2 regions of the Alteromonas nitratireducens genome follow, and region 2 is predicted to be linked to the other one. Evidence: predicted binding sites of a transcription regulator. Region 2 holds the regulator's gene; the other holds the start of a gene.
What was found. The regulator FNR, encoded in region 2, switches genes on or off when oxygen is low (the NO sensors DNR and NnrR bind a similar motif). The targets are predictions, from matches to a motif close to TTGATCTAGATCAA.

Region 1: a site for FNR is predicted at 6,755-6,768, ahead of nrdG (anaerobic ribonucleoside-triphosphate reductase activating protein). Genes of this name have one in related genera too.

What each region holds. Positions count from the first base shown of each region.
Region 1 is NZ_JBFNPK010000023.1:1,404-17,523, forward strand. It holds gene AB1N33_RS15235 (TnsB C-terminal domain-containing protein) at 1-1,793, shown strand, start outside; gene AB1N33_RS15240 (ATP-binding protein) at 1,786-3,435, shown strand; gene AB1N33_RS15245 (TnsD family Tn7-like transposition protein) at 3,437-4,936, shown strand; gene AB1N33_RS15250 (Tn7-like element transposition protein TnsE) at 4,975-6,630, shown strand; gene nrdG (anaerobic ribonucleoside-triphosphate reductase activating protein) at 6,828-7,307, shown strand; gene nrdD (anaerobic ribonucleoside-triphosphate reductase) at 7,291-9,081, shown strand; gene AB1N33_RS15265 (ribonucleotide reductase subunit alpha) at 9,202-9,594, shown strand; gene AB1N33_RS15270 (Acg family FMN-binding oxidoreductase) at 9,654-10,670, shown strand; gene AB1N33_RS15275 (hemerythrin domain-containing protein) at 10,684-11,124, opposite strand; gene AB1N33_RS15280 (bifunctional protein-serine/threonine kinase/phosphatase) at 11,130-12,890, opposite strand; gene AB1N33_RS15285 (NarK family nitrate/nitrite MFS transporter) at 12,958-14,424, opposite strand; gene AB1N33_RS15290 (MFS transporter) at 14,900-16,120, shown strand, end outside.
Region 2 is NZ_JBFNPK010000001.1:478,779-494,898, forward strand. It holds gene AB1N33_RS02100 (heavy metal translocating P-type ATPase) at 1-1,945, shown strand, start outside; gene ccoS (cbb3-type cytochrome oxidase assembly protein CcoS) at 1,955-2,158, shown strand; gene AB1N33_RS02110 (sulfite exporter TauE/SafE family protein) at 2,151-2,825, shown strand; gene fnr (fumarate/nitrate reduction transcriptional regulator Fnr) at 2,858-3,577, shown strand; gene uspE (universal stress protein UspE) at 3,666-4,586, shown strand; gene ttcA (tRNA 2-thiocytidine(32) synthetase TtcA) at 4,673-5,620, shown strand; gene rssA (patatin-like phospholipase RssA) at 5,617-6,558, shown strand; gene AB1N33_RS02135 (DUF2987 domain-containing protein) at 6,547-7,185, opposite strand; gene AB1N33_RS02140 (glucosaminidase domain-containing protein) at 7,182-7,973, opposite strand; gene AB1N33_RS02145 (stress protein) at 7,966-8,703, opposite strand; gene AB1N33_RS02150 (LysE family translocator) at 8,765-9,391, opposite strand; gene cobB (Sir2 family NAD+-dependent deacetylase) at 9,393-10,124, opposite strand; gene AB1N33_RS02160 (sulfurtransferase) at 10,117-10,953, opposite strand; gene AB1N33_RS02165 (MarC family protein) at 11,017-11,661, opposite strand; gene AB1N33_RS02170 (DsrE family protein) at 11,825-12,355, shown strand; gene AB1N33_RS02175 (acyl-CoA thioesterase) at 12,384-12,833, shown strand; tRNA gene AB1N33_RS02180 (tRNA-Leu) at 12,838-12,924, opposite strand; tRNA gene AB1N33_RS02185 (tRNA-Cys) at 12,988-13,061, opposite strand; tRNA gene AB1N33_RS02190 (tRNA-Gly) at 13,135-13,210, opposite strand; gene pgsA (CDP-diacylglycerol--glycerol-3-phosphate 3-phosphatidyltransferase) at 13,454-14,032, opposite strand; gene uvrC (excinuclease ABC subunit UvrC) at 14,105-15,922, opposite strand; gene uvrY (UvrY/SirA/GacA family response regulator transcription factor) at 15,932-16,120, opposite strand, start outside.

The DNA.
Region 1 (16,120 bases), on a different contig from region 2:
TGATGAGTAAGATCATGGAGGAGAACAAAGTTACAAAGCAAACGTTGTATCGTTGGCTGCGAAAATATTGGCAATTCGGTATGTGTCCGAATTCATTGAGTGGCCGTTATGACTTGTGTGGGGGACGAGGAAAACCGAAAACATTTAAAGAGAAGAGAAACGGACCCATCCGTACCCGTAATCTGGGTGAAGGTGTCCCGATCACAGATCAAGTCAAATCTCTGTTCAGGGTAGTTATCCAAAAAAGTTATCTCAACGAAAATAAATATGACTTCGATTATGCATACAACCAATTATTGATCGCTTATGGGGTTAATATTCCAGCATCGCCGGAAGACTTAATAAATGTGCCAACAGAGCGTCAATTTAAATATTTTTTTCAGAAAGAATATACATCGATCGAAGTGACCAAAAAGCGTGAAGGTGAAATTAACTATCTGAAAGATTTCAGTCCCAGTATTGGTACCTCGACAGCTGAAGTGCCTGGTCCTGGATACCTTTACCAAATTGATGCCACCATTGCTGATGTGTACCTTGTGTCAGAACAGGACCGAGCAGAAATAGTTGGCCGACCTACTATGTATTTTGTTGTCGACGTGTTCAGTCGAGCGATTGTTGGTATGTACATAGGCTTGGAAAATGCTTCCTGGGTCAGTGCAATGGAGGCGCTTGGAAATGCTATGGCAAATAAAGTCGATTATTGTGCAGAGCATGGCATTGATATCACGCCTGACCTATGGCCAATGCAGGGTTTGCCAGAACATATAATTGGAGACAAAGGTGAAATGCTTGGTCGACATGTCGAAGTACTCAGTAAAGCTTTTCACGTCGAGATTCAAAATACGCCTGCCTACCGAGCTGATTGGAAAGGAATTGTTGAACGCTATTTCCGAACTGTTCAGACTAAAATGAAGCCGTTTGTTGAAGGTTATGTAACCAAAAATCCAATTGGTAAGAAACGGCATGGTAATGATTATCGGCAAGATGGAATACTAACTCTTAAAGAGTTCACGAAAATGATGATTAAGATAGTGCTTCACTATAATAATGATCATGTTATTCGAACTTACGATATTGACTCTGATATTCCGAAAAAACTTCCAGCGAACCCTTTGGCGCTATGGACGTGGGGAATCGAATATCGCACAGGCTTACTAAGAAGACCTGACCCTAAATTAGTGAAGGTCAACCTGCTCCCTCATACCAACGCGACTGTGACTGAGCATGGCCTAAAGCTTTTTGGCTGTTATTACAGCTGTAAACAAGCGCTGGAGTGGGGTTGGTTCGAAGAGAATTACAGAGGGCCTAAAACAGTTACCGTCGCCTATGACTTATACAGTACGAATGCAATTTACCTTCGCCCCTCTGACTCGTATGCTGAATTTATACCCGCATACTTAACGTCCCGAAGTCGTGCTTACGCCAATATAACCATATGGGAACTATGGGTTACCCAGGACATTCGATTGGATGTAGCAGCCACTTCAAAACTTAAGAAACGATCAGGCTCGGTTAATTTGGTTAGTGAACTTCAGCAAATCAAAGACGAATCCAAGCAGTATCAACCAAAATATACGAAAACAGAGAAAGCGCAAAGAGCGAAAGGGATAGCGGTCAATAAGCGTAAAGAAAGGCAGTATGAGCGAAGCAATAAGACAGCAGAACGGAGTGAACATTTGGAAAGGACTTCTGCGACTGTAACACCGATTCATGGGGCAAATGCCGAGCAAAAGAGCTTTAAACTTCCAACTCGGTTGAAAGACCTATTGAAAGATGGGGACTCAGATGACTAACCCAAAAATTACAAGGTTTCCTGAAGCAGAATACAAAAAAACAGGTTTGCCTGAGTACGATGAAAACCCGCTGATCGCGGCGCTTCCGGTAATAATGAGCCCCATAGAAGTGGCAAAGTCCTTGAGAAAGAGACCACACTTTCAACCTGAAGAAATTAATTTACCATGCCACATCCGAACCCATGCAATAAACCGCTTAACGCGAGATTTTTTTGTTCCCCAAACCAACCACATCATTATCGAGCAGAAGCTGTCGAAACTCATCCGATGCAGCTACCTCAATAGGAACCCAAAAACCGCAACGTTCAAGCGAAAGCTAAATTCAATTCGAGGCTTGATTCAGAATGAAAATCTAACCACCTATATGCATGATGATGTGGACTCTCCTGCTTCATCTATGACGATTGCAGGAATATCCGGAGCAGGGAAATCAACCACGACAAATCTTGTACTGAACACTTATCCGCGTGTTATATACCATCCAGACCTTCATATGCTCCAGGTGCCCTGGCTTAAAGTTGATTGCCCATACGATGGTTCACTTTCCGACTTCTGCTTAAGCTTTTTTATCGCGCTAGATCGCCGGTTGAACCTTAATTATAGGCAGCAGTACGCATCCGGTAGACCAACAATCGCAAAAATGATGGCAGATGTTGCTGATCTTTGCCTTATACACGCCATTGGTTTAATTGTCATCGATGAGTTTCAGCATATGAGTCTCGCGAAAAGTGGTGGCGAAAAGAAGATGATCAACTTTTTGGTAACGCTTGTAAATGTCGTAGAAGTCTCTGTTGTACTTATTGGTACGCCCAAAGCTTTGCGACTATTTGCGAGCGAGTTCCGGCAGGCAAGACGCGCAAGTGGAGATGGAAGTCTGGTCTGGGATCGATTGCCTAAGGATGAAAGCTGGGAAGATTTTCTTGAAGAGCTATGGCCTTACCAGTGGCTTAGCCATAAGGTTGAGAGAAATGAGTCGCTGACAAATAAACTGTACGAGTTGACGCAAGGAGTGCCTGACATTGTTGTGAAACTCTTTTGTCTTGCCCAAGCTCGCGCCGTATTATTAGCATCCACTCCAGAAGACGAAATTATATCTCCCGAACTCTTGGAGCAAGTGTTTGAAGATGAGTTTTCAATCGTTAAGCCTTTGCTTGATGCATTGCGGACAGGCAACAGGAAGAAACTTGAAGATTGCAATGATCTCATTTTTCCAAAATTTGAAAGTAGCATGATAAATGCGATGGATAAGCTAGTATCACAGCCTCTAGGTAAACCTAAAACGATCGAGTTGGGGGAGTCTGATGAGACGAATATCGCAAATTCAGCTATACAAACGATCGTCTCAATGGGCATTTGCGAAGACATCGCGAAGCCGCTCGTTACAGATGCATTGGCGAGGAAACCAGACCTAACGCTGCTTCAGATAATACAAATGGCGACAACGGCGCTTACACAAACGGGCGAAGAACAAACAATAAAGACAAATGTTGGCTCCAAACCAGTCTATACAAACCGTGACAGCTGGGGTCAACTGCCTGAGAAAGACCTCAGGAAGATGTATGCCGACAAATCAGGATCTATGTATGAGGTGATGAAGGAGAAAGGTCTTATTTACCCAATATATAAATTATTGGCTGGATAGTATGCTGGGCTATTTTCCGGTTCCTTATCAGGACGAATTACTTTACAGCATGGTTGCACGTTATGCGCAGCATGCAGGTTTAGCGGGTAATCAAAAATCCATTTTGAGGGAAGTGTTTTCTTCTTCAACCGCGGTCGCTGTTCCGGACTTACCAAGCCACTTGAGTTCTCTCGTTAAAAACCTTCAACTTGTTTGGCCGACTAGCGTGGAAGAGTTGATAAGGTCATTCACATTGGCACCGATTAATTTACCTTTCTTGTCGCAGAAACAGGCTTCAAAAACTATTCGTTCCATGTGTTCAGACTCTGGAGGCGACATTCATACTCGATCTGGCATTGCTGCCAGCGCAATCAAACAACAGGAGTACTTTCGCTATTGCCCTAAATGTTTGAAAGAACAGTATCAGGAATTCGGTGAGTGTTATTGGAAACGAGTACATCAACTGTCAGGCTTGGCGTTTTGCAGTCGCCATTCATGTTTACTGGAATACTCAACGATATCTTTCCATCCGAAAGAGAAACATCTTTTTATTGCAGCGAACGAGAGCAAATTGAATGCAGATATCAGACATATAGAGCTGAAAGATATTGAAAGAGAACTGCATGACCGGTACGAACAATTACTTAATGCTAGTCAATCTTCAGGACTTGGCTTTAACCGTTGGACATTATTTTACAGAAATTTAGCAGCCGAACTCGGACTTGTGAGAAAGAGTCGGATCTGCCATCAGGAAATACATAGGCTTCTGAAGAAAACTTGGGCCGGAACAGTATTTGAGGATCAATTTCAGTCTTCAGAAAACAACTACTGGCTGACGAACTTATTTCGAAAACATCGCAAGTCCTTTCACCCACTTCGCCATTTACTCGTTACAACCGCTTTGGTTCCCGAATTACCAATAGCAAAGTTATTGGAGAAAGTACGCAGGCTTCCAGACAAAATTTTGGTGATTAATCATGCTAGTAAAAAAGTCTCAGCACAAAATGAAGTTGCTAAATACAGGTCGAGTTGGGTAGATATGCTCAAGCGTTACCCAAGAGCAGGCGTCAAAGAGCTTAGAGGTGCCGAGCGTGGCGGTGCTATCTATGCTTGGTTGTATCGCAACGACAAGAGCTGGCTGATGTCTAATCGGCCAAGACGAAAAGTAAATGCGCAAAGCCACTACGCCGTTAACTACAGTGATTGGGATGCAAAAAACGTTGCGCATCTTGAATCGGTATATGAGGGCATGGCTAACGTGCCCAACAGACCGCGTATAACAAGAACGCGATTAATTAGGGAACTACCCCGTTCAAACTCTGTAGAGAAACATCTATCTGAACTACCGTTGACGACAGCGTGGTTGGCTTCTCACGAAGAATCGGTAGAAGACCACCAACTCCTTAGATTAAGACTTGCTTACGAACAAATAAAATCTAATAACCATGAGGTTAAGCGATGGCGTTTGCTCAGAGTTGCTAACATTCGCGAAGAGTTGGTAACCCCAAAGATTGAAACTTAAATAGCAGCACTAGAACAAAGGAAAGGATAGTCAGATCTGTGTCAGAGGTCGATGAAATTGGAATTCGTGGGATCCCCAAAGAATCTAAGTTGCTCTTACTGGGTGATTGGTACCAAAAACCTGGGAAAGAATGGAGAGTTGTTTGTTATTTCCATAATAAAGACACGGGTGACATCAGAAGGTCCTTACCTATTGACCTACTTCCCGCATTAACACCAGGGACCGTTTTTCCAAGAACATCAACAGAAAACAAGGCTCAGGGTTGGACGGAAACAATTATGTTGCCAACTCAGGAGCGTTGGCATAAGGCTACTTTCAAAGACTTACCAGGCACTTTAAAACGTGCTCATGGTCTTTCAAGTCAATTCGACAATTGTGTTCTGTACAGAATCTCAACTGACGAAAGGGCATATTGGCTACCAATAGCAGAAGTCGCACGCATGCTTTTCTTTCATTCTTCAGAAGTGGTTCGCGCTGCTGTTTATCAGGGGAATACGTGGCAACTCGGTAAGTCCTGGTCTGTAGATTGGGTTGGTAACGTTGAGTTGTCTTCGAATATACCTGTTAGGTACATGAATAACTTACAGTACCGAAAGTTCTTTACGTGGTTGTTGTTTGATCCTGACATTCAAGATAGCTTCGGCTCGATTTTCAAATCAATTAATCAGAATTCAATCATAGTAAACGGCGCAGATCGGTGGACATTTGATTTTACGCCGCCAGATTTAAGCCACTGTGAAATTTCAATTTCAGGCTATACGGGCAGAGAGTCTGAAATAAATCAGGTATTTATTCGAGAGATTAGGTCGGTTTCTGGCCTTACAGCACCTGACCTTGATGTTGTTTATTTTTCACACCCTGATGATCACCTTTTACTTAACAAAGACCCTGAAAATAGTGACGAGAAACCTAAACCACCAAATAGACCACCCGTAAATACTAGAGAGCTGGATCCAGACACAAAACCGAACTCAAATAGAAAAAGACACTTGCTGAAGTTAGGCAGAAGCGGCTTGCACTTTGATGTAGAACTCGACACGAGAAGAAGCACAAGGCAGGTAAAAGTGCTACCACCACAAACTGAACCAGATTTGGATGATTTACAGGAGCAACCCCCTGAAGAATTAGCCAGCTTGAAGAAAGGGAGTGACAATGGAAAGGGATCAAAGGCGGATGTTGACAATCTTGATCCTCCAGACTTAATCGATGCACCTGAAAAAATTGTGTTCTTTCAATCTATGCTGCAAAAACTGCAGGAAGAGCACGGGTGGCAAATTCAGAGCAGTATAGGAGACGTCCCGAGGAAAAGATGTCGCAGCCAGCATTTGGTTGGAGGTAGGCCTCGTCGATATTGCCATGCTGTAGTTAAGCGAGACAAATCGACGACGATTCAAATATTAGAAATTGAATTAACGTGTAAGCCAAAGAAGGACGGGACATTGGATACTGAAAGCTTATCCACATTATTTTTCCGCGCAGGTGATACCTCCATCACATTTCAAAGAATTCTCGATGAGTTAATGACTGCATATAAGGACGAAGGGTTGAATGCAATGAGCTGGAAACGTCAGTTTATTTCGCAGAACACTTCAGTTAAGGAGTACTTGGGGCACCCTGATAACAAGATCACAAACGAGCGAGATGCTCTTGACTCATGGGTAGCTAGAGCAGCAGAAAAAGTGATCGGGATGTAGTAAAGATATATCTACGTAGCTTTCGTTCGAATGGATAGAAGTGCGTTAAGCGCTCAATTACCAGACATTTTTTGCAACCAAGCGTTTTGTGAGAAGATGGAAAAATGATGATCCGCTGTATGCTTTGATCTGGATCAATACTACATATAGTGCTTTTAGTGTTTAAATAGCACCACATGTAGTTACCGGGCTATTCAATGCAACCCCTTTTTAACTCACTGGAACCTCAAGTGCTTTTTCAAGAAGTACCTGATGAGGTATCACTTGGATTCACGATAACAGGCTGTAAGTTGCGTTGTGAGGGCTGCCACAGCTCCGATATTTGGGACTGCAGTCTTGGCAAATCACTGACCAATGAACTGTTTGCTGCATATCTAAAGAAATACGAGGGATTTATAACGTGCGTGCTCTTTTTTGGCGGTGAGTGGAATACAGAAGCTTTGATAGAAAAGCTCCGTATTGCCAGACAATCACAACTCAAGACCTGTCTTTATACCGGACTACCAAGAGTATCCTCAAAAATCCAAAAACAACTGTCATTCTTGAAAACCGGCAAGTGGATTTTTTCACTTGGCGGACTGGACTCCCCGTCGACCAATCAAAAACTAATAAACGTCAATACAGGCGAATTACTAAACCATAAATTTTGGGAGAATAAGTGTGCTAACACTCGATGATAAACATATAAAACAAAAACTGCAGTTTATCGATAGTTACTTAAATGCTGAAACCGCTGCTGATGGCGCGAAGTTAGACGCCAACGCAAATGTGACGAACAAAAACATTGCCACGCTTGAAGCCGAGCTGATGAAAGACTATTTCATTCAGGTAAACCGGGCTTTAGTCAGTAATAAGATTGAAGAGCTATTTGGTCATGAACTTGCGCTTGAGTACCAGCGGCAGATAGAAGCACATGAAATCTATGTACATGACGAAACCAGTCTAAAGCCTTACTGCACTTCAATTACCATGTACCCATTTCTCTTAAATGGGTTGACTGAGCTTGGCGGTGAATCCAAGGCTCCTCAACATATTGAGTCGTTCTGTGGCAGTTTTGTCAACTTAGTGTTTGCTATTAGTGCCCAATTTGCTGGCGCGATTGCGACGGTCGAGTTTCTGATTTATTTCGACCATTTTGCACGTCGAGATTATGGAGAAAATTATCTGGATACGCATGCAAAAGAGGTAGCTAACCATCTACAGCATGTTGTTTATGCCCTAAACCAACCTGCAGCTGCGCGGGGATATCAAAGCGTTTTTTGGAACATATCGCTTTATGACGAGTTCTATTTCGATTCAATGTTTGGCGAGTTTGTGTTTCCCGACATGAGCAAACCCAAATGGGAGAACATTGAATCGCTGCAAGCATTCTTTCTCGAGTGGTTTAACAATGAACGTAAACGGGCAGTGCTCACCTTTCCAGTAGTCACAGCGGCAATGTTGACTAAAGACGGGGCAGTCAGAGACATCAATTTTGCAGCGACCTGTGCTAAAGCGATGAGTGAAGGTAACTCATTTTTTGTTTATCAATCCGAAAGTGCCGATTCATTAGCCTCTTGTTGCCGATTACGCAATGAGATAACAGACAATACGTTTTCTTACAGCTTGGGTGCTGGGGGTGTATCGACAGGTTCTATTAACGTGATCACGATTAATATGAACCGATTAATTCAGGATGGCAGAGATTTAAGCACTGAAGTTCAGAAGATACACAAGTATCAAGTCGCTTATCGTAGACTCATCGAGGAGTATAAAGCAGCGGGAGCACTACCTGTTTATGACGCAGGCTTCATTAGCTTGGAAAAGCAATTTTTAACGCTGGGAGTCAACGGACTGGCAGAAGCTGCTGAGTTTTTAGGTATCGAAGTTGATAATAATCCAAAGTACAAAGACTTTGTTAGAGCTCAACTGCAAGTTATTTACGAACAAAACCGTGCTGCATCTAAGCACTATAATTGTCAGTTCAACACTGAATTTGTGCCTGCGGAAAATTTGGGAGTCAAAAATGCCAAATGGGATAAACAAGATGGCTATCTGGTTAACAGAGACTGTTACAACAGTTATCTCTATCTTGTTGAAAACACAAATACCACACATATTGACAAGTTTATCCTGCATGGAAGAGAGTTAAATCAATACCTTGATGGTGGTTCAGCACTTCACCTCAATCTTGAGGAAACGTTAACCTATAATAACGCCTTAAATCTTCTTAATATTGCTGCGAAAGCAGGATGTAACTATTTTTGTGTGAACGTAAAGATTACGATCTGCAATGTTTGCGAAACTATCGATAAACGCACTTTACATGCTTGTCCATCGTGTGGCTCTGAAGATATCGATCATGGAACTCGCGTAATTGGATACTTAAAACGAGTCTCTGCTTTTTCAAAAGGTCGGAGGAATGAGCATGCCCTTCGTCACTACCATACTCGCACGCGGCTTCACACTTAGACTGACGCATATATAGTGTTTTTACCTATTAAGGGGTAGTTCATTACCCCTTGTGCGCAATGGCATAAAGACCGATCGATGTGTACGCTTTAGTCAGAAACTTTCAAGAGGCTCATTGTTATGTCTGGCATGTTTTCCGACCTTTTATTAAAAGCACAAGAGCAAAGCGAAAAGCAGCGCTTGTTGTTTTTGTTCGCAAAAACTGACGAGACCAACAAAAGCAGAAAGCGAGAAGATAAAAAAGGTTCCATTGAACCCAAAATGGTAGTGGATAAACTGCCTGATGAGCTGTCTGAATTTGCCGCTTTGGTGAAGGAAGCCGATAGCATAAACAAAGACTGGGATTTTGTATTTATAGCCAGTCTTGGGGGCGATTCAAATAAGCCTCCTACTACAGAAGCTGCAGAACCCTATCTAAACAAAATGACCAACGATGTGATGACAGGTAACAATATTTTTCGTTATGTCGTGTTTGATAGAAACGAAAATCCGATAGAAATCACTGCAAATTAGTAAAGGGGAAACCCAGCTCCAGCGAGCTATACTTATGACTATTCTGACGGCTAAAACCCATGGTCGATAACGTACGTGAAATTAAAGACGGCTTGTTTCCTTTTAATGGTGACGAACTGCATCAACTCACGTTTTTATTGAATTATGCGATCCTAGCACCGTCTCATTATAATGCCCAACCTTGGCGCTTTAGGCTATCCAAATACGGATTGGATATCATTCTCGATAAACAACGAGTGTCCAGGTTTGTTGATCCTCACTCTCGTGAAGCAATAATCAGCTGTGGTGCAGCCATAGGCATGATCGAAGTTGCCGCTCATTATTTTGGCTCTGCGGTCAAAATAAAGTATGAAAACACGACTGAAAGAGACTTGTTGGCGCATATCAACATAGCAGGACACTACGACCCGTCTGATGATGACATTGCGTGGTTTCATGCTATCAAGCACAGGCAAACTAACCGAAGGTATTTTGATGATACTGAACCACCCAATCAAGTATTCGATAGTGTAGAGGGCTACGCCAATTCGCTTGCAGTTCAACTGGCGCTTTCAACAGATATTGCCGCGATCTCAAAGTTTTCAGACATGATTGAAAAAGCGGTCAAACGCCAGTTTTCGCAGCCCTGGTTTCGATTCGAATTTACTTCGTGGCAGCGGTCTATGCTGAGCCTAAAACTAGATGGTCTGACCGGGCATGGTTTTTATCACACCACACTTCCACACCTATTATCTAAGCCGATGTTGAATTGGTTCAATTGGGGAGCTAGTATTGGCAAGTATAATGTCGACAAGTGCCGCCATGGGAGCCCGACATTTGCTGTGATTGCCACCGCTAATGATGATAAAGCAGACTGGCTGAATACTGGTCGACTATTAACGTTTTTCTTACTTGGGCTTGCACATCATCGTCTGTCGGTTTCATACATGAATCAAGCTATTCAGGAGCCAGACCTCAGAAAACAACTGCCACCGGTTTTACAATCATTGAAATATCCACAACTGATTCTGAGAATAGGTAAGGCATCGCCGGTACATTTCACTGCGCGGCGATCCGTTGAGCAAACAATACTATGAAGATATGGTCAATTCACATATCCAAAAAGAGCGCCAGCAACTGTTCCTCTGCCAGAGCTCGATCACACTGAACATAAAGCACTTGCTCTTCTTTTTCGTTGTGTAGCAGAAGCAGTTCTGACAGGGCTTTTTCGAGTGCTTCTGAATGATCGTCGTTTTTTAAGCTTTCACTAATTTCGTCAAGCATAGCCTTAATCTGATCATGCTCATGTCGCATCACCACCGTTGGGCCCGTATCATTTATACCGGTTGCTTTTTCAAACATGGGAAACAGCAATTCTTCTTCCCACCGAATGTGTCGTTTCAATCCTTCACTAAATTTGTCGAAGAGTAAAACAGCCTTGTAGCGTTGGTTCTGTTTATTTTCCCGGTACATGCGAAATAGAAAATCAAGTCGTTCGTGATCAACACTAAAAAATTGGGTTACCAGATTTTGCATTACTGACGGCTCCATAGCAGTTATCCTGTGGTCGAAAACAAAATGACAACCAGTATCAGCATAGCAACCCAAAAGGCGGACATCATCTGCCAAAAAAGCAAACCTTTGCTGTTATCGATTGCGGGATCATCTTTTAAAAACTCGGGATTAGGCCGAGTTACATCATTGACAAAGTCTTGAAGTCGTTTGTAGCGTTTTGGCATGTCAAGCGTCACACCTTTTTCCAACGCACGATCAAACCATAGAGGAATAATGGGGTTGTGGTCAGTGGCGCTTATATATCGCAGCTTGTCAAAGTCATGGCTGTTGACGTATTGCTCTATCTTTTCCCCATAGGGTAACTCACCGGTAAATAATTCGTAAGTAATGGTGGCCAATGCATAGATGTCGCCTTGGATCCCGGTGTTCCTGCCTTGTAAGTAATAAGGATCAGAGTACGTAGCCGTGCCAAGCGCACCAAGATGCTCGATAGGAATAAAAATCTCAGCAATACCTGCAACAAAGACAGACCCAAAATCAATCACTTTAATCTTCATTGCATCATCAACAATGATGTTTGCAGGCTTCAGATCCTGATGAATCGTTTCTGTATTGTGAAAAGCCTTTAACGCAGCAGCGATCTGTTTTACTAGTGTGATAGCCATCTTGGGAGAGGGCAACGGGTGGTCAACCATCCATTTATCGAGCGAAATACCAGGCACATACTCCATTAGGTAGTACAAACAGGTTCGTGGTCGATTTTGGGTTATGATCTTGACCACGTACTCACTATTGATGCGTTTACCTATCCACTCTTCCTGAATAAAGCGGTCAATGTAGTGCACGTCATCCTGAAAGTTGAGCGATGGTGTCTTCATTACCATTTGCTCATTAGTTTCCAAGTCAGTAACGAGATAAACCTGGCTGCGACTGCTGGCAAAAAGGGCTTGATCAATTCGGTAACCATCCAGCTTCATGCCGGGTTCGAGATCGGGTGGGAACGGTAGTCGGGTTAATTTGGTATTGAAATCATCACGGCTTTCATCAGGCAGTTTTTCGACTTTGGCAATCGCGCAGCTGATATTGTCGTCGCTGTTGGCCATTTTAGCCTCAGCAATTATGCGCTCGCATTGCTGTTGAGGTTCACGTTCATCATTCAGAAAATCGATCAGTTTCTCTGAACTGATGAAATCGTGTACACCATCTGTTGTCAGAAGAAATATATCACCTTCTTCCAAAACTGATTTTCCGTAATCGACTTGTAGTACGTTATCCATTCCTACGGCTCGGGCCAGAATGTTTTTGCCTCCGCCTATGTTGATTGAATGATCTCGCGTCAACTGTGTAATAGTGCCTGCTCGATAACGGTAGATCCGTGAATCGCCAGCGTGGAAAAAGTGAGCCGTCCTTGATTTGAGTACAAGACCACTAAACGTGCATAGATAGCCTTTTTCCTGATGAGTGAACTCGTGACTTTGCTTGAACAAGTTTAAATTGATAGTAGTTAGTGTTTTTTGTCCGGCTTGTTTTGCTGACCACGTATCAGGCGTGCGGAAATATTCTTCGATAAAGTGTTTTACTGCATAATCGCTAGCCTCTTTGCCCGCTTCGGCACTACTGACACCGTCAGCTATTACGACGGCTGTGCCCTTCGACGATATCGCGTGTTGGTCAGTCGGCGTATGCACAGCAACTGCATCTTCATTGACCGGCTTAACGCCTGCAATAGAAGCACAACCTGTAACAACAACAAGCGTTGCATCGTTTGTGACGTCGTGCTTTTGAGTGTGCTCTGATCGCATTGAAAAAGTCTAGGTTAGTGAAAAAGACATCCCTGTTTTAGAGATGCCTTTTATTGACGAGTTACTATTAACTTACATCGATCATATGAACAGTGCCATCTTCAGCAATTTCAGCGATTTGACCACGCGGTTCATCCATAAACATCAGCGTGAATAAGCCAACTAACGCGGTCGCTGCGATGACGTAGAAAAACGTACTGTAATCGACAAATGAAAGGACGGTTAAGAATGTAACAGCACCAACATTACCATATGCACCTGTCATACCCGCAATTTGGCCTGTCATTCTGCGCTTGATTAATGGGACGACAGCAAACACCGCACCCTCGCCAGATTGCACAAAGAATGAACAGCCCATAGCAATGACGACTGCTAGCCATAATGGCCATGTACCATCAACCAGGCCCATTAACGCATACCCTGCAGCCAACCCTGCGGTTAGAATCATGAGTGTAGATTTACGGCCAAATTTGTCAGAGATCCATCCGCCTGCTGGGCGTGACATCAAATTCATAAATGCATAGGCACCCGCGACCAAACCCGCTAACACTGGATCAAGGCTGAATGTTTCAGCAAAGAAAAGTGGCAACATTGAAACCACTGCTAACTCGGAACCGAAGTTAGTGAAGTACAGAATATCCAGTACAGCGACTTGTTTGAAATTATAGCGGTGTAACTCTGGTACTTCTTTGGTAAAGATTTCTTTGTTGACTTGCCAGACTTTATAAACTTCAAGTAAATACAAGGCAAACAACCCAACGTAAATCGAATTCACAATGGTTTGGCTGAGAATGTCCACACCACTTGGAGATAGTTTCCAGGCTAGCAGAGCAATTGCCGCATACATTGGCACTTTCATCAGCAGAAGTAAGAAGAAGTCACCCTTGGATGTCACTTCCATAGCGCCTAAGTTTTTGGGCTTGAAGTATGTTGAACCTTTTGGCGTATTAGTCACATTGGCATAATAAACAAAAGCAAAAATTAAGCTTATTACACCCGTTAAGCCAATCGCATATCGCCACCCGTCTTCACCGCCAAACAAAACCGCAATTGTTGGCAAGGTAAATGCGGCGGCGGCAGATCCAAAGTTACCCCAACCACCATAGATACCTTCCGCTGTGCCAAGTTCGTTATGGGGGAACCACTCCGACACCATCCTTATGCCAATAACGAAACCAGCGCCAATGAAACCGAGCAAGAAGCGGGCAATCGCTGCTTGCACGAAGCTATCCGCAAAAGCAAACATGAAACAGGGGATGGAACAGATAGCCAGTAAAGCTGAATAGACCAGCCTCGGCCCGTATTTGTCTGTCAACATGCCGATAATAACCCGGGCCGGAATGGTGAGCGCAACGTTCAAAATGAGCAGAGTTTTAACCTGGTCGGTTGTCAGTCCTAAAGTTTCTTTTACTGCTTGAAGTAACGGTGCGAAGTTGAACCAAACTAGAAAGCTAATAAAGAACGCCATCCAAGACAGATGGAGTATTTTCATCTTGCCAGTAAATTTAAAGATATTGAATTTTTCAGTTGTCATGGGAATCTCCGCATGGATTTGTTATCTATCACTAATTATTAGCTCTCTGGGATCTTGGTCTTTGACTTGAATCAATAAGGAATAACCTGTAATTACAATGCTTTACGGATACCTAAAAGGTGGTATCCAGCTGTGCTTAAAGTGGCAAAAATTGGCACTTTTGTAGATTCATTGATCGCCGAATAGTTGTTTCCCCTCTTACAAGCGTAAACGAAGGCTCGTTGATTCCTATTGCTTCTAGGCGGTAAGTTTCAGTTTTTTGTGGGTAAGTAAATATCCAAAAGCAGCCGATGTAAGCCTTGTTGTAATGCTGAATTAATTCATTAAAAACAGTGGCTTAAAATTTTTCAGCGACTACCTATTTAGGGGTAATTAGTAACTTAAACCTTAGTCAAGCATCCCCCCTGGTTTATAGAGTTGTCGCCTTGTGGACGCTAAAGTGAATACTGGTTTTTATTTATTATCGGGTAGATTTTTGACAGCTTCACACTCCAGGCAGGCAACGCGAGCTTTAGTATTGGCAACGCTCGTATTTGCTATTAACTTCTCAGTTTGGACGCTTTATGCAGTAATGAGCGTTGAACTGAAGCAAGTGCTTGAATTGTCCAGCACTCAGGTCGGTATTCTGCTTTCTGCACCCATCATCACTGGCGCATTATTGAGGTTGCCAGCAGGTTTATTGTGTGAGCGATACTCGCCAAAGATGATACTGATCCTGCAGATGCTTATCACTGTTCCACCACTAGTTTTATTACCCAGTATTGATAGTTTTTCAGGCTACGTGATTGTTGGGTTACTAATTGGAATATCGGGAGTCTCTTTTAGCATTGGTATTCGCTACCTCACGGACTGGTTTGACAGTAAAGAGCAAGGCACGGCAATGGGAGTCTTCGGTGCGGGCAACGCTGGTGCGGCTCTCAGTTTAATAATTGTGCCTTATATACGAGATGTTTGGAGTTGGAACACTATTGGGCCCACCTACAGCGCAATGGTTTTAATTACCTGTTTTGCGTTTTGGTTAGCCGCGCCGTCACCACCTAAATTCAAACAGCAAAACAAACAGAAACCGCTGGCGTTTTTTGTGAAACCATTGGCTCACGCACGAGTCTGGCGATTTGGACTGTACTACTACTTTGTTTTCGGCAGTTTTTTAGCGCTATTGCTTTGGCTTCCCCAGTACTATGTGAATGCCTACGCTTTGCCGTTCAATCAAGCCATGGCTCTAACTTTATTATTTGTTATCAGCTCCAGCATGGCACGTGCTGCCGGAGGTTGGTTTGCTGATCGTTTTGGCGCGCGGAATGTCAACTGGGGGGTGTTCTGGATTTGCTTAGTTTGTCTTTTCTTTTTGAGTTATCCGCCAACGACAATGACCATTCATGGTGTGGATAAAGATGTCGAACTTTACATTGAACTGAATGTTTGGGTGTTTACTGTCTTGCTCTTACTGATTGGTTTAGCGCAAGGTTTTGGGCGCGCCAGCGTATATAAAATCATCAACGACTATTATCCCGAACAGATGGGAAGCGTCGGTGGTATGGTCGCCATGCTTGGCGCATTAGGTGGTTGCACGCTCCCTATTCTTTTTGGATTGGCAGTCGACATTGCCGGCGTCTACAGTGCGTGTTTTATGCTGCTTTACGGCGTGTTAGCAGTCTGTATGCTGTTAATGCATTTGGCAATAAAACGCGAGCGA
Region 2 (16,120 bases):
CAGTAAAATTCTCGGGGCACTGCAACAGATTGGATATCAGGGTGCGCCTTTTCAGCCAGATCAGCATGAAGCCGCGTATCGCCGGGAGCAAAAATCGTATTTAAAGCGATTGGGCCTGGCCGGCCTGATGACCATGCAGGTTATGATGCTGATGGCGGGGCTGTATTTTGACTGGTTTGGCAATATTGACGAGCAGACCCGCCGATACTTTTACTGGGTAGCGCTGGTGCTGACCACCCCTGTTGTACTGTATTCCGGCAGCACATTTTATCTTGGGGCGATGAAAGCCCTGTCGGCCCGCACTGTGAATATGGATGTACCGGTTACGCTGGCCGTATTTGGCACCTATATCGCAGGTATTAAGTCTACGCTGCTGGAGCGTGGCGACGTGTATTTTGAATCTATCTGCATGTTTATTTTTCTGCTGCTGCTCAGCCGTTTTCTGGAGCACAGGAGCCGTCACCGCGCTGCACAAATCTCCGCCAACATGACGCATTTTATTCCAGTCTCCGCTAACCGTCTGGATGACCATGGCACGGTCACAACCTGTCTGGCTAAACAGCTAAAAAAAGACGAACGCGTGCTGGTCAGGCCGGGCGACACCATCCCGATAGACGGTATCGTCAGTCATGGGCAATCGGCGGTTGATGAGTCGATGCTGACCGGTGAGTTTCTACCGGTTGAGAAGCAGCCTGGCAGTCAGGTATTTGGCGGGACGGTGAATCAGTCAGGCGCTTTGACGGTCACGGTTACACGTACCTTAAAACATGCCCTGGTTAACCAAATCGTACGACTGCAGGCGCAGGCGATGGCAAGTAAGCCCAAAATCGCCCAGATCGCCGATACGTTCTCACGTTATTTTGTTACCGGTGTGCTGCTTATTTCTGCCCTCACCTTTGCCTACTGGTCGTTTCAGGGCAGTGACGAGGCATTCTGGATAACGATTTCTGTACTGGTGGCGACCTGTCCCTGTGCGCTCGGTCTCGCAACGCCTTCGGCACTAACCTGCGCTGTCGCGCGCCTGAATAAGCAGGGCATTTTATTAAAACGGGCCGATGTCCTTGAGCAACTTACCGGTATTTCCACGATTGCACTGGATAAAACCGGCACACTGACCAACGGCGAATTCAGCATTGTTGACCAGTGGACTGGTAACACCCTCTCTGCAGACGATGTGAGCCGAATTACCGCCACGCTCGAGTCGCGCTCTGAGCATCCGATAGCCCGTGCATTCCCTGACGCGCCGCTACACGCACTGTCCGATTTTTCGGTAACACCCGGTGGTGGCGTAGAAGGCACCATCAACGGCAGTAACTACAAACTGGGATCACCTTCCTTTGCCGGTGTTACACTGCCCTCACTCCCCTTCACCCCCAATGTAGTACTGACATGTGGTGAAACCGTGTTAGCGGCCTATCGGTTGAGTGATACACTACGCCATGATGCCGAGGCCGCCGTAAAACAGCTGAGTCAGAAAAAGCTCATTTTGCTTAGTGGCGACAGTCAGCAAAACGTGGACAATATCGCCGCCGTGTTGCCGATCAGCTATGCCAAAGGCACGCTGTCGCCCAGGCAGAAATATGACGAAGTCCATCAGTTGCAACAAGCCGGTGAGCGGGTCATGATGCTGGGCGACGGAATTAATGATGCACCGGTGCTTGCCAGTGCCGATGTCTCTGTCGCCGTGGGTAACGCGACAGATGTGGCGAAAACGGCCGCGGATGTTATTTTGCTTGGTGACAGCCTGCTTTGTATTGCCGATCTGCTCACTATTGCACAAAAAACTAAACGGACAATTCGCCAGAACATGCTGTGGGCACTGGGCTACAACGCGCTGATTCTGCCGTTCGCCGTGTCTGGCCTGCTAAGTCCGTGGATGGCTGTTGTAGGTATGTCCCTGAGCAGTATCATTGTGGTAACCAATTCAACGCGACTGCTACGCTGAGGACCTGCCGTGAGTATTATTTATGTGCTTATTCCCATCGCCATCATCATTGTTGCCGTTGCGGTAGTCATCTTCTTCTGGGCAGTACGATCAAATCAGTTCGACGATCTCGATCGTCAGGGGTACAGTATTCTGTTTGATGACGACTTGTCACCGGAAGATAAGAAACTGGCAGAAGAGCGCAAAGCTGCGCAGGAAAAACGGCGTGACTGAGCTGACAGGCTTATCTGCATTGTTAATCGGACTCGCCGGCGGTGTGCATTGCATCGGTATGTGTGGTGGCATTGTTACTGCGTTACAACAGGCCGTCCCGGCGCGGCGTCGTCCATTTCCTTATATGCTGGCCTATAATCTCGGCCGTATCATTAGCTACACACTGGCTGGTGCCCTCGCAGGCGGCGTGGGACAAATGTCGGCCGCAGTATTGCCGGCACTTGGACAGGTGCTGGCCTGGTTAAGTGCGCTTATGCTGGTGGCGCTTGCGCTGTATCTGGGGCAATGGTGGCGAGGGCTGGCATATCTGGAAAAAGCAGGCAATGCCGTCTGGCGGCTGATTCAGCCCCTGTCTAAACGCTTTTTACCCTTCAGGTCGCCGCTTGCCGCCCTGCCGTACGGACTGATTTGGGGATGGCTGCCCTGTGGTCTTGTTTATTCGACGCTGACGTGGTCGCTGACCAGTCAGCAGGCCGGACAAGGCGCCTTTATCATGTTTTGTTTTGGACTGGGCACATTACCTACCCTGCTTGCAGTTGGCAGCGGGGCTGACTATCTTTTTAAACAGTTCAGGAAGCCGCGTGTCAGGCAATTCATCGCAAGCGGGCTGTTAATATATTCGTTTTTCTTGATCTACCGGTTAATACATAGTATCACCATAAACTAACGACTCACCGAGCGGGATAACAGGCAATAATCATGAGCAATGGAAGCAACTTTTCAATTCACTGTCAGAACTGCAGTTTCAGTCATCTTTGTTTACCGGTTGCGTTAAACAAAACTGAAATTGAATCACTGGATGACATTATCGAAAGAAAGCGTCCACTGCATAAACATGACACGCTGGTTCACACCGGCGCACCATTTAAGTCACTGTATGCCGTTCGCTCAGGCTCCTTCAAGTCGTTCGTGACGAACAAAGACGGTGAAGAACAGATTACCGGTTTTCATTTCCCCGGCGACATTATTGGCTTTGATGCGCTGCGGGAAAATAAGCATCAGAGTTATACCCAGGCGCTGGAAACTGCAATGGTCTGTGAGCTTCCTTACGAAACCCTTGACCAGATTTCGATGCAGCTCCCTAAGCTGAGACATCAGATCATGAGCTTTATGAGCGCAGAAATTAAACAGGATCACGATATGATGATGCTGTTGAATAAGCGCTCGGCGGAAGAACGCCTGATGTATTTCATTGCACAGTTGTCAGAACGTTTTGAGGCGCGGGGCTTTTCAGGAAAACAGTTTCACCTGAGCATGACCCGCAATGAAATTGGCAACTATCTGGGCCTGACCATCGAAACCATCAGCCGTTTACTCACCCGGTTCCAGAAAGAAGGCGTCATTAAAGTAGAAGGCAAGCTCATTACCATCCTCGATACTGAAAAAATGGATGAAAAACTTAGTTACGTGGCCGTGTAAGTACGCCGCTTGTTGATCCAGAACAACAGGCAAAGTCTGCGTAACGTATTACACTAAAATGGAATACTGTGATTAAGGGAGTACGGGGATGATACGTTATAAGCACCTTCTGGCTGTTATTGAAGCCGACCGTGAGACACAACCGGCGCTCTCCCGGGCGTTGGAGATTGCCAGAAAAACCCAGGCAACCGTCACAGCCATGCTTGTCGTTTACGACTTCTCTTATGATATGACCACGATGCTGAGTCAGTCTGAACGCGATGCTATGCGCAAAGCCGTCATCGACGACAGAGCGGCCTGGTTACGACAGCAACTCGACAATCAGGGGCATCAGGACATCAATATTGTGGTTGAATGGAATAATCGCGCGTATGAAGCCGTTATCACCTATGCAGCCCGGCACAACGCTGATTTAGTGATTAAAGCCACCAAGCCCCATAATGATCTGAGCTCGGTTATTTTCACCCCTACCGACTGGCATTTGTTAAGAAAGTGCCCTTCTCCGGTACTGCTGGTAAAAGAGCACGACTGGCCAGCAGATGGAAATATTATCGCTGCGGTGAATGTGGGGACCGAGGATGATGAACATCGCCAGCTGAATGATCGCATTACCCAGACGGCGACAGACTATGCCACGTTACTTAGCGGGCATGTGAATCTGGTCAATTGCTTTCCTGCCACACCACTGAATATTGCCATTGAGGTACCAGAATTTGATCCTGATACCTATAACAATGCGGTGAAAACGCACCATGAAGAAGAAATGGCCAGACACGCCGGTAAGTACAGTATTGATTCCGACCGCTGTTACGTAAAAGAAGGCTTACCTGAGCGCGTTATTCCAATGCTGGCCAGAGAACTTGACGCCGAACTGGTTATTATCGGTACCGTTGGCCGGGTGGGCTTATCCGCTGCACTGATTGGAAATACGGCGGAGCACGTCATTGACGGACTGAAGTGCGATGTGCTGGCGCTCAAACCGGAAGGTTTTAAAAGCCCCATAAGCTGAGCGGTTAATTTTTCTGGCGTGGATAGCAGCGCTGGCTACGCTTCGTTATAATGTCGGCTATTTTGTAGTAACAGGTAAGCCCCGATATGACCGCAGATGCACAGCCTAAAGACACCGCCGCAGACGCCCGCTCACAATCGAAACAACAATACAGCTTTAACAAGCTGCAAAAGCGTCTTCGCCGCAACGTAGGCAAAGCGATTGACGACTTTGGCATGATTGAAGATCAGGATAAAGTCATGGTGTGTCTGTCTGGCGGAAAAGACAGTTATACCATGCTGGATATTCTGCTTTTTCTTCGCAAGATTGCCCCGATACATTTTGATATCGTAGCGGTCAACCTTGACCAGAAGCAGCCGGGCTTCCCGGAGCATGTATTACCTGAATATCTGGAATCACTGGGCGTTGAGTATCTGATTGTCGAAGAAGACACCTACTCCATCGTGAAAGAGAAAATTCCGGAGGGTAAGACAACCTGCTCGCTGTGCTCGCGTTTACGCCGTGGCATTTTATACCGGACAGCAAAAGAAATCGGGGCCACCAAGATTGCTCTGGGCCATCATCGCGATGACATGCTGGAAACCTTTTTCCTGAATATGTTTCATGGTGGGAAACTGAAATCTATGCCACCGAAGCTGGTAAGTGATGACGGTCACCACATTGTTATCCGGCCACTCGCATATTGCAGTGAGCGCGATATTCAGCGTTATTCAGAGGCAGCCGGTTTCCCGATTATTCCCTGTAACCTGTGTGGTTCACAGGAAAACCTGCAGCGCCAGAACATAAAAATGATGCTTCAGGACTGGAATCGTCGTTTCCCGGGTCGCATTGAGTCGATGTTCAGAGCATTGCAGAATGTCGCCCCCTCACATTTGGTTGACAGTAAGTTATATGACTTCAAAGGCATTAAAGCTACCGGTAGCCCGGTCGACGACGGCGATATCGGGTTTGATCCTGTTACCTTTTCTGATCCCTCCCCGGCAAGTGACGATACAGAAATACAGGTTGTGAATATTATGGAGCCCGGCAAATGAAAATAGGATTGGCGCTCGGCGCGGGAGCCGCGCGTGGATGGACGCATATCGGTATTATTCAGGCACTCGAAAAGATGGGTGTACAGATTGATGTAGTGGCAGGCAGCTCAATCGGCGCCTATGTCGGCGCAGCGTATGCCAGCGGAAAGCTTGACGAATTGCGTACCTGGGCGTGCTCACTGACTGAATGGCAGGTGCTGTCGCTCATGGGCGTGGGTATTCGCCGTGGCGGAATAGCCAGTGGACAGAAGGTCTTCAACAAGCTGGCAAACGATTTGTGTGCCCCCACCTTCGAAGAAATGGAAAAGCCATTTGCAGTCGTTGCTACTGATTTATATTCAGGACGCGAGGTCATTTTTAATTCGGGGCCCGTAGGTGACTGTATCCAGGCATCCTGTGCGATACCGGCACTGTTCAGCCCGGTCGCCAATGAAGACCGCTGGCTGGTAGATGGCGCTGTGGTAAACCCGGTACCGGTAAATTTGTGTCGTCAGTTAGGCGCTGACTTTGTGATTGCAGTAAATCTTAACGCAGATTTTCGTCCGCAACGCCTGGAGAAACTGCGTATGGAGCATGAAGAAATCCAGCGCAAAACCGATGACTTTTTTACCAAGAGCCAGAATGTGGTTCGCCAGTGGTTTTCACCGGATACAAAGCCAAACAAGGTATCACCGCCGGGGATCCTGAGCGTCATGAGCAGCTCGCTGGAAATTTTGCAGGCTCGGGTTACACGCTCACGACTGGCTGGCGATCCGCCGGATGTACTGATCGAACCGCAACTCACCGATGTCGGCCTGATGGAATTTCACCGGGCTGAAGAGTTGTGTCTGAAAGGTGAGCAAACGGTTGAACGTCTGGCAGCGCAAATACGCTACCAGCTAGTGCTTAATCCGCCTGATGAAGAGGCCGATACGCTGCCCGAGGCATCAGTTCCTTGATGCCTTGGCAGTAATGCGAAGTGGTGTAGCCGGTAACGACAGACCGCGGTTTGTTTCAATCCATTCTTCATCAAGAACCAGCATACCATTGGTGATCGCCGGCCCCCCCTGAAGTGTTGCGTCCAGTTCTTTATCGCTGAAATGTATCATGAGCCCCTGTACTGAAGGCATCATGAAAGACAGAAAACTGCCCATTTCATTAAAAAATGCCCGGTACTGATCGAGCAGGAATACCAGTTCATCCTGAGTGTAACGGGTTTTCAGGTAATCAGGCCGGGTTTCCAGTTGCACTGACATGTCACACTGATTAGCAGCGTCATCCAGCTCCACTTCCACCATCGCGTTAGCCATTTTCAATGCCTTTTCATCCGGCACCGTAAAGCGCTGTTCGGGTGTTACATTCAGCGGGATCACCTTCTTATCAGTAATAATGTCGGCACGCGCAATGTTGCACAGCCGTCCTTCATTGACATGGATAAAGCCAAACGCAAACTGGAGCGCGTTAGTGTCCTCATCATCAAGCTTTTTGACATGACTGTAGAATCGGCTGTATTCAACATGGATCACGTCAGCAGATGCCAGCCCGGACAACCCAAGAAAGACTAACCCCAGTAAACCGTTTTTCATTCGCTCAGATACTCCTCATTAAATCTGATCATATTCTGTAACTCCTCAACGTAGGCAGCGCCACGCTCGGAGTAATTAATCAGCCCTTCGGCAAGCGCAACGCCACTGATTGGAATTTGATTGGCGCGTAACCGACTGCGTATTTTACGTAGTTCTTTATACGCGTCGTGGCGATTCAGATTACGCATGTACGTGTAAGTGGCTCGTGACAAACTGTCGAATTTCGCCACTTCATGGTTAGCGTCTTCATTACGCCGCGCAGGAACAAAACCACAGCCTTTCTTAAAGCACCACAGGCCAAAAAAATTGTAACCCTCGCGTGCAAACCGACTGGTGCCCCATGCAGACTCATTCGCAGCCTGAGCAAGCACAAGTTCTGCCGGCAGTACGTCGACTTTTTCTAGCAACGACAGAATACGGGCTTTGGTCTCCTGCTCCGGATCAATCCGGTACTCTTCAATCAGCCAGTCAATACGCGCTTTGTCTTCCTCATCGAGCGCTTCGTCGGCCAGCACTTTTCTCAGTAGCGTCTGAATATAATGACGAAGTGACAACAGATACGCGTTTTGTCTGTCTACTTCCGGTTTCAGGTAGGAAAAAAAAGCCACTTTCTTTTCTTTTACGTTACTGTACGCCGTAAAGTCGGGTACCGGTTGGCGCGCCACTTCCGTTTCCGGCACATCAAGAATATCGGGCTCTCGGGTAGTCAGGATCCACGCATTAATCACAATAACGGCGAGTACGCCCAGTGTAATTAAGACTATTTTGATGGTTTCCCGTTTATGCATCGAATTTCGACTCATCTGTTACTGCGGTTTCGCTGGGTACGTCCTGCGTACTGAACAGATCGTTGTACAACATGCCCAGTGTGCAGAAATACAGCGGCACAACCCAAATCAATGTGACACCAAAGCTTAACAGGCCAGTACCAAATAAAACAAAAAACAGCACCGCCAGTAACAGCATTTTCCCCAGGTATACGTTGACCATTCTGGCTGACAGTAAAATGGCCTGAAAAGGCGTCAGACGCTTATCCGCGACCAGCATCAGCGCAAACAGTGTGGCTGTCCACACATAGACCCCGGGGAAAATGAAAAGTGCCAGTCCAAGCTGGGTGGTAATAGAAATAATAAGCTGTGTAACAGAAATAACCAGCACGCTGCCAAGATAATGAAATATATCGAAGGTTGTTACCGGCTGTCCCCGGGCTGCATTGACCCCCATCATATATAACCCGGCCTGAAGCGGCGAAATTACCAGAATACTGAGTACTTCCATCATCGTGCGCTGTCCCGGCGTGATGGCATCCGGTGAGGTAATATCAAAACCAAAAACCAGCAATACGCTCAACACAATGACCGCGACAAACAGGACCACACAGGCCTGAAATAGCGCGCCGAAATGCTGTTTCACAACGCTGTTCGCCCGCTTTAAAAGGGCAAATACATCGAACGGGTATTCACCGTTGAGCGCACGCGTCATACGCGTGTCGTGGTGTTCATTTTCGTTGTTATTCACACATACCCCTGGTGAGTAAACGGTTTGGCGGGAGTATACCGAAAAGTCGTACCGGCTTCAGCTATGATGACAACACCAGCTTGGCGGCGAGTCCGATAAGCAACACGCCCATCAGCCTGTCAAGCCAGTATCCCTTGCTGCCGATAAGATCTGCCACCTTACTGGTACTGAGCAGGTACGACAGAAAACAAAACCATAAGCCAGTGGCTGCGGAAAGATAAATGCCATAACCAAGTTTGACGGTAAACGGCGTGTTTACGTCGATAATGGCAGTAAACAATGACAGGAAAAACAGCGTGGCCTTTGGGTTTAGTCCATTAGTCAGAAACCCTACGCCAAACGCCTTACTGGCCGTCATGAAACTGCTTACCTGCTTTAGCCCCGTGATTTTACCCGCACCGGGGCCGCTTCTTAATGCGCCCCAGGCGAGGTAAATAAGGTAAGCGGCAGCGGCATAACTGAATAATGCATACAGCCACGGCGTGGTTGCAATCAGCATACTAAGACCAACCAGGGAATAACCAACATGGAGCAATATCGCAACGCCAATACCAAGGCTGGTATACATTGCAATCCGGCGCCCATACGCAATACTGTTTCTGACAACAATCGCGAAGTCCGGTCCCGGACTGGCTACCGCCACCAGATGGACCAGTGCTATGGTAATGAATTCCTCTAAATAGGGCATGTTAAACCGACTCCGTCAGCGCATACTGCTGGATAAATTCATCAACAAACGCCGGTACCAGCGTTGACGCCTTACCGGTGCGTACCACATCAAACAATGTGTTTCGCGCAGTCGTTTCCAGATTCAGCTCGAAAGTGGCGGCGCCGGCGTCTTTAGCAAGTTGTACAAAACCGGCTGCGGGGTAGACCTGTCCGGATGTGCCGACAGACACAAAAACATCCGCGCGGGACAAGGTAACAATGATCTCGTCCATGTGCATAGGAACCTCGCCAAACCAGACAATGTCGGGTCGAACAGGGGCTGGAGGCTGACAGCACGGGCAGCGTGAATCACTATCAAAAGACGTAGTGCAACGCTGTGTTTGTCCGGACCGGGTGCAGCGAGATGACAGCAGTTCGCCGTGCATGTGCAACACACGTTTGCTGCCTGCACGCTCATGCAGGTCGTCGACATTTTGTGTAACCAGTAAGAAATTTTCACCGAGCACCTGTTCCAGTCTGGCTAGTGCGACGTGGGCGGGATTTGGCCTGACCTCGTCAGAAAGCAACTGCGCCCGCCTCGCATTGTAAAACCGGTAAACGAGATCCGGATCGCGTTCAAACCCTTCCGGTGTGGCAACCTCTTCGACACGGTGGTTTTCCCACAGACCATTACTGTCACGGAACGTTTTTATTCCTGATTCCGCCGAAATACCTGCCCCGGTCAGTACAACAACACGTGGAAATTTACTCACCGCCAGTCTCCACCGGGAAGCGTTTATCGGCTCCCCACTCTGACCATGAACCGTCATAAACCGCCACCGTGTTTGCGCCTGCAATCAGCGCAGCGACGCCAATGATGCAGGCCGTGATGCCTGAACCGCAGGTGAAAATCAATGGTTCAGCAAGGTCCACACTAGCCGCATCAAATACCGCGGAGATGGCGTCAGACGATTTAAATCTGCCGTTGGTGAGCACATCCTGATAATAAACATTTTTGGAACCGGGAATATGACCAGGGCGAACACCCGGGCGAGGTTCCTGCGCGCTCCCCTTAAAACGCTCCGGACTGCGGGCATCCACTATCTGACGTCCTTGTTCCATTGCCACCAGAACATCGTCAGCGTCAACAAACCATGACTCACCTAATGACGGGTTATACTGACGGTTAGGCTGCGAGGTGCGCTCAGCATTGACAGGTAAACCGGATGCAGCAGCGGCAGGATACCCTCCATCCAGCAGCCAGGCGTTCTGATGACCAAGTGACTTAAGCAGCCACCAAACCCGCGGTGCACAGTACATACCGCGCGTATCATAGACAATCACCTCGGTTTGTTCACTTATGCCTGAATTCCCCAGATACCCTGCAAGCGCGTCAGGCGACGGCCGCGTATGAGGATAGCGACCGGCGTGATCACTGCCCTGCCCGTCAATATCAAAGTCAACAGTGCGGGGGAGCCATGCATCATCACGAGCATCAGCCTGACCTGAAACCGGATCATCCATCAGCGCGCGTAGCAAAACGACAGGTGTTGTCATTAGCCTGTCGCCTAGCGTGGCAATATCAATCAGTGGATTGGGCATAACTGCACCTCGGGTTACAACAAACCACCAGAATACGTTGTTGCACGCGGGTATTTCAAGCGGTTACGCGGGAATTGCCGCAACAATATCCAGAACGATAGGTTTCACACCCGCGACGATAAATTCGATGGCGATGACCATAATAATCAGCCCCATTAGTCGCATCATCACCTTAATGCCTGTGTCGCCCAGCAGGCGCATCAGCACGGCGGCAAAATATAAAATCAGGTATGTGAGCAACAATACGGCAATAAGTGCACCAAACAGCGCAAGCTCATAATTAAACGAACTGGCATCGTCCATCAGAACAATTGCATTTGTCAGCGCACCGGGGCCGCAGATCATAGGGATAGCCAGCGGCGTCACGGAAATGTCTTCGACATAGGTTTTGACGTCATCCTCGGCAACTTTGATACGCGACAGTCTTGCCTGCAGCATGTCCATACCCATTAGCAGGAAGATAATGCCGCCGACGATTCTGAAACTGTTCACCGAAATATGGAAAAACGAGAACAGCACCTGACCGGCCAGCGCGAAGGTGGTAATGATGATAAAAGAAACCAGCAACGCTTTCTGTGCTGTTTTTATCCGTTGTCGCGGGCTCAAATCTGCCGTTAATGTCATAAATACCGGCATCACACCCAGCGGGTTAATCAACGTAAAAAATGACGTGAAGCATAACAAGGCGAAGGCCAGAAGATCCTGCATAACAACCTGACTACGTTATCGGGTGAATAAAAACCTGAACCTTACGTTAGATTGTGATTATATAAAAGCGTAGACAAGCGTGTGACCTGGCTCTGTCGGCACGTCAGCCTTACAGGCTGTCTTTTTTTACTTACAGCCTCAACGGTTTTCACTGGAGAACAACATGAAAATTCGCTTAATGACGGTGTTTTTAACCGGATTTTGCCTGCATGCACAGGCTGATACCTTTAATAAAGGTCCTGTATTTACCGACTACGGACAGCATGTGGCCGTGTCGCATCCCCATGCTTTTTCAGATACGACAACATTTCACGTTGCCTTTGACACCACTGATCAGGCGACTCCGGGTGATGTTAATCGCAAAATAAACAGCCTTGCCCGCTTTATTAACATGCATGTGGCTAATGGGGTGAAAAAAGAAAATATTCATTTGGCGCTGGTTGTACATGGCAAAGGCATTTTTGACCTGCTGAACAAAGCGGCTTATCAGGAAAATTTCGACGTTGATAACGCAAATGCGCCCCTTATCAATGCCCTGCTTGATAATCAGGTTACTATCACGGTGTGCGGACAGTCAGCTGCATATTTTGGTATTGAGGCTGACCAATTTATTGATGGCGTAACGGTATCGTTGTCTGCGATGACAGCACACGCTGAACTGCAACAGCAGGGCTATACGCTTAACCCCTTCTGATTGACAGGTACATGAACCGGATAAAGAGATGAGTGAAACCAGACCTTTTACCTATTTACTGCGTGTTCGTTACAGTGAGTGCGACCCGCAGAATGTCGTTTTTAATGCACGATATGGCGATTATGCAGACATTTCAGCGACCGAATTTATGCGCGCTGTATGGGGCAATTATGCCGACGTCGTAGCGCGCGGTCTCGACAACCAGGTGGTAAAGCTGACAATGACCTGGCAGTCATCCGCGCGGTTCGATGATGTGCTGGCAATTCGTGTGCATGCATCGCATATTGGCACTACCTCTTTCACACTATCGATGGTAATGCATCATCATGAAACGCAGCGGGAAATTGCCCGGGCTGAGGTCATTTACGTTATGGTTGACAACACCACATTCAAAAAATGCTCCATCCCGGACGATATGAAAGCGAGTTTATCAAAGGGAGCCCACAACCGGGTGGTTGATCATGCAGGAGTATTGTAGAAAATGGTGCCCGGGGCCGGACTTGAACCGGCACGCTGTTACCAGCGAGGGATTTTAAATCCCTTGTGTCTACCAATTTCACCACCCGGGCCGGGTACCTTTACGGTTATTGGTGTCAGGATGGTGCCTGATTGACTGCGATTGCAGTAAGAAGTGGAGGCGGAACCCGGAGTCGAACCGAGATCCACGGATTTGCAATCCGCTGCATAGCCATTCTGCCATTCCGCCGAAACTTTCGAGTGATAACGTATCGCTAATTCACACTCTAAGCGCTAATAACGTATCAACGCTTTTCGTAATTTGGAGCGGGAAACGAGATTCGAACTCGCGACCCCAACCTTGGCAAGGTTGTGCTCTACCAGCTGAGCTATTCCCGCGTAAAACAATGCGTTAATGCCGCTGGTATTATCCACACCGCAAACCTTGCCAACTTGGCAATCTCTTCGCGACGAGGTGTGCTCAACCAGCTGAGCTATTCCCGCAAAACGAAACCGACGTACGTCCGTTTCAATGTGGGGAGCATTCTACCGCCACCTTCCCCACTGTCAATATTAAAAGTCGCGAAATCCTGTATTTGCAGACTGTTTGCTAATTTTTTAAGCATCCTGGCGATGCATTCATCAGTTGCGCTGACGCGACGCTGCGGTCAGGTAAGGCACTGCCGCCAGGGTGTAACTGATCATGGACCACATTGACAAGACAGCCGCAATGTATAGCAGGATGTAACCCAGGCTGACCCAGTAAATCGGAAAGCCCATAAATGTCTCAAGGCCAGACAACAAACCAATCAGTGCCAGCATCTGGGCGGTGGTTTTCGCCTTCCCCACAAATGACACTTTGACAGAATCGCTGCTGCCATACTGCCCCATCCATTCCCTTAAGGCCGAAATATAAATCTCACGCACCAGCAAAATAATCGCCGGTATGGTGATCCACAACGTGGCATAGTGATGAGTAATCATCAGTAGCGCCGCACCCACGATAAGCTTATCGGCGACCGGATCCAGAAACGCGCCAAACGGCGTTGTCTGTTTCAGTTTTCTGGCCAGGTATCCATCAAACCAGTCGGTTATCGCCGCCAGCCAAAAAATAAAAGCGCCCGCCTCATGAGCCCATTTCCAGTCAAGAAAATATACCACTACAAACACAGGAATAAGTACCACCCTGAACAGGGTGACAACATTAGGTATCGTCCACATAATTACTTCTCTGACTGGATGCGCGTTAACACGGCGAACTGCAATATGTCGTTAACGTTACACGCAACACGGTTACTGATGCAAATGATCATAAATAGTTTCTGCCAGATCATGACTGATCCCCGGCACTTTAGCGATTTCATCCTTACTGGCTTTTTTAAGGCCCTGCAGTCCGCCCATGTACTTGAGCAATGACTGCCGTCTTTTCGCCCCAACACCGGGGATAGATTCCAGCGTTGACGTGGTTTTCACCTTCTGGCGGCGGTTGCGGTGTCCGGCAATGGCAAACCGGTGAGATTCGTCACGAATATGCTGAATAAGGTGCAGTGCCGGCGCATGACGTTCGAGACTTAACGTTTCATGTGAGCCGGCCAGGATCAGCGTTTCCAGACCGGGCTTACGGGTTGTACCTTTTGCCACGCCAATCAGTAACGGCTTCACATCATCAGGCCAGTCCTCAAAAAACTGTTCCGCCTGGGCTAGTTGCCCTTTCCCGCCGTCAATAAACAGAATATCAGGCACCTTTTGCACCTCTTTGACACTCTTGTAGCGGCGTTTCAGCGCCTGCGCCATGGCGGCATAGTCATCCCCCGGTGTGATCCCTTCTATATTGTAACGCCGGTAGTCACTACTTAACGGACCCTCGCGGTTAAAGACCACACAGGAGGCGACGGTCTGCTGCCCGGATGTGTGACTGATATCGAAACACTCCATGCGTTGAATAGGCTGGTCGCGCTCAAGCACAGACTCCAAATCAACAAAGCGGGCAAATACCGATTTTTGCTGCCCATACTGTGCGTCCAGCGCATTTTGGGCATTTTGCTGGGCCAGTTTCAAATAACGCCGCTTCTCTTCCCGTGCCCCTTTAAAAAAGCTGACTTTGTAACCGGCCTCCCCTGAAAGCAGATCCGCGATGGCCATTTCATCACTTAACGGCTGATCGAGCACTATTTGCTTAGGAATGACCTTATTCCCTGCCAGATAAAATTGCAGAAAAAATGATTCAAAAATTTCCTGTTCATCTGCCGTATCCGGCACTTTCGGGAAAAAGGCCTTGCTACCTAGCAGCTGACTGTCGCGAATAAACATAACCTGTATGCACGCCATATTGCCGCGGAAAGCAAAACCAAACACGTCCATTTCGTCCTGCGTACCCGCTACCCACTGACGCTCCTGCACCGTTCTTAGTGCAGTGATCTGGTCCCTATACCTGGCGGCCGCCTCAAAGTTAAGGTTTTCACTGGCACGTTCCATCTTTTCGACTAACGAACCAATGACCTGCTGATTTTTTCCCTTCAGGAACAGACGCGCCAGACTGACCTGGTCAGCATATTCCTCGTCACTGACGAACCCTTCCACACACGGCGCACTGCAACGCTTCATCTGATACTGCAAACAGGGACGACTGCGTGCACGGTAGTAACTGTCTTCACACTGTCGAACCGGGAACAGCTTCTGCATTGTTCTCAGGCTTTCCCGAACTGCCCAGGCACTGGGGTAAGGACCAAAATATTCCCCTTTTTTCTTTTGCGGGCCGCGGTGAAACGACAATCGAGGATGCTCATGAGCAGACAGAAAAATAAACGGATAGGACTTATCGTCCCGCATCAGCACGTTGTAACGTGGGCGGTACTTTTTTATGAAATTGTTTTCAAGCAGAAACGCTTCTGTTTCACTATTCACCACCGTCACATTCATGTCAGCAATCTGACTGACCAATGAGCGGGTTTTAGCGTTATCAACCTGCACTCTGAAGTAGCTGGACACCCGTTTTTTCAGGTTTTTAGCCTTGCCAACATAGATCACATCGCCGGCAGCGTTATACATGCGGTAAACACCGGGTTTGTTCGTCAGGCTTTTCAGAAATGCTGCGGAATCAAAAGAAGACATCAGCACAGATTAAAGCAGATTCGGGTCAATCAGTTTATGACGTAACGCGAGGTGAGTAAGCTCGACATCCGTGGTTACCCCCAGTTTTTCAAACATGCGATACCGATAGGTGTTTACTGTCTTCGCATTGATACTCAGTTCGCTGGCGATTTCAGGCACCTTCTGTCCACGGGTCAGGCGCATAGCAATATTGAGTTC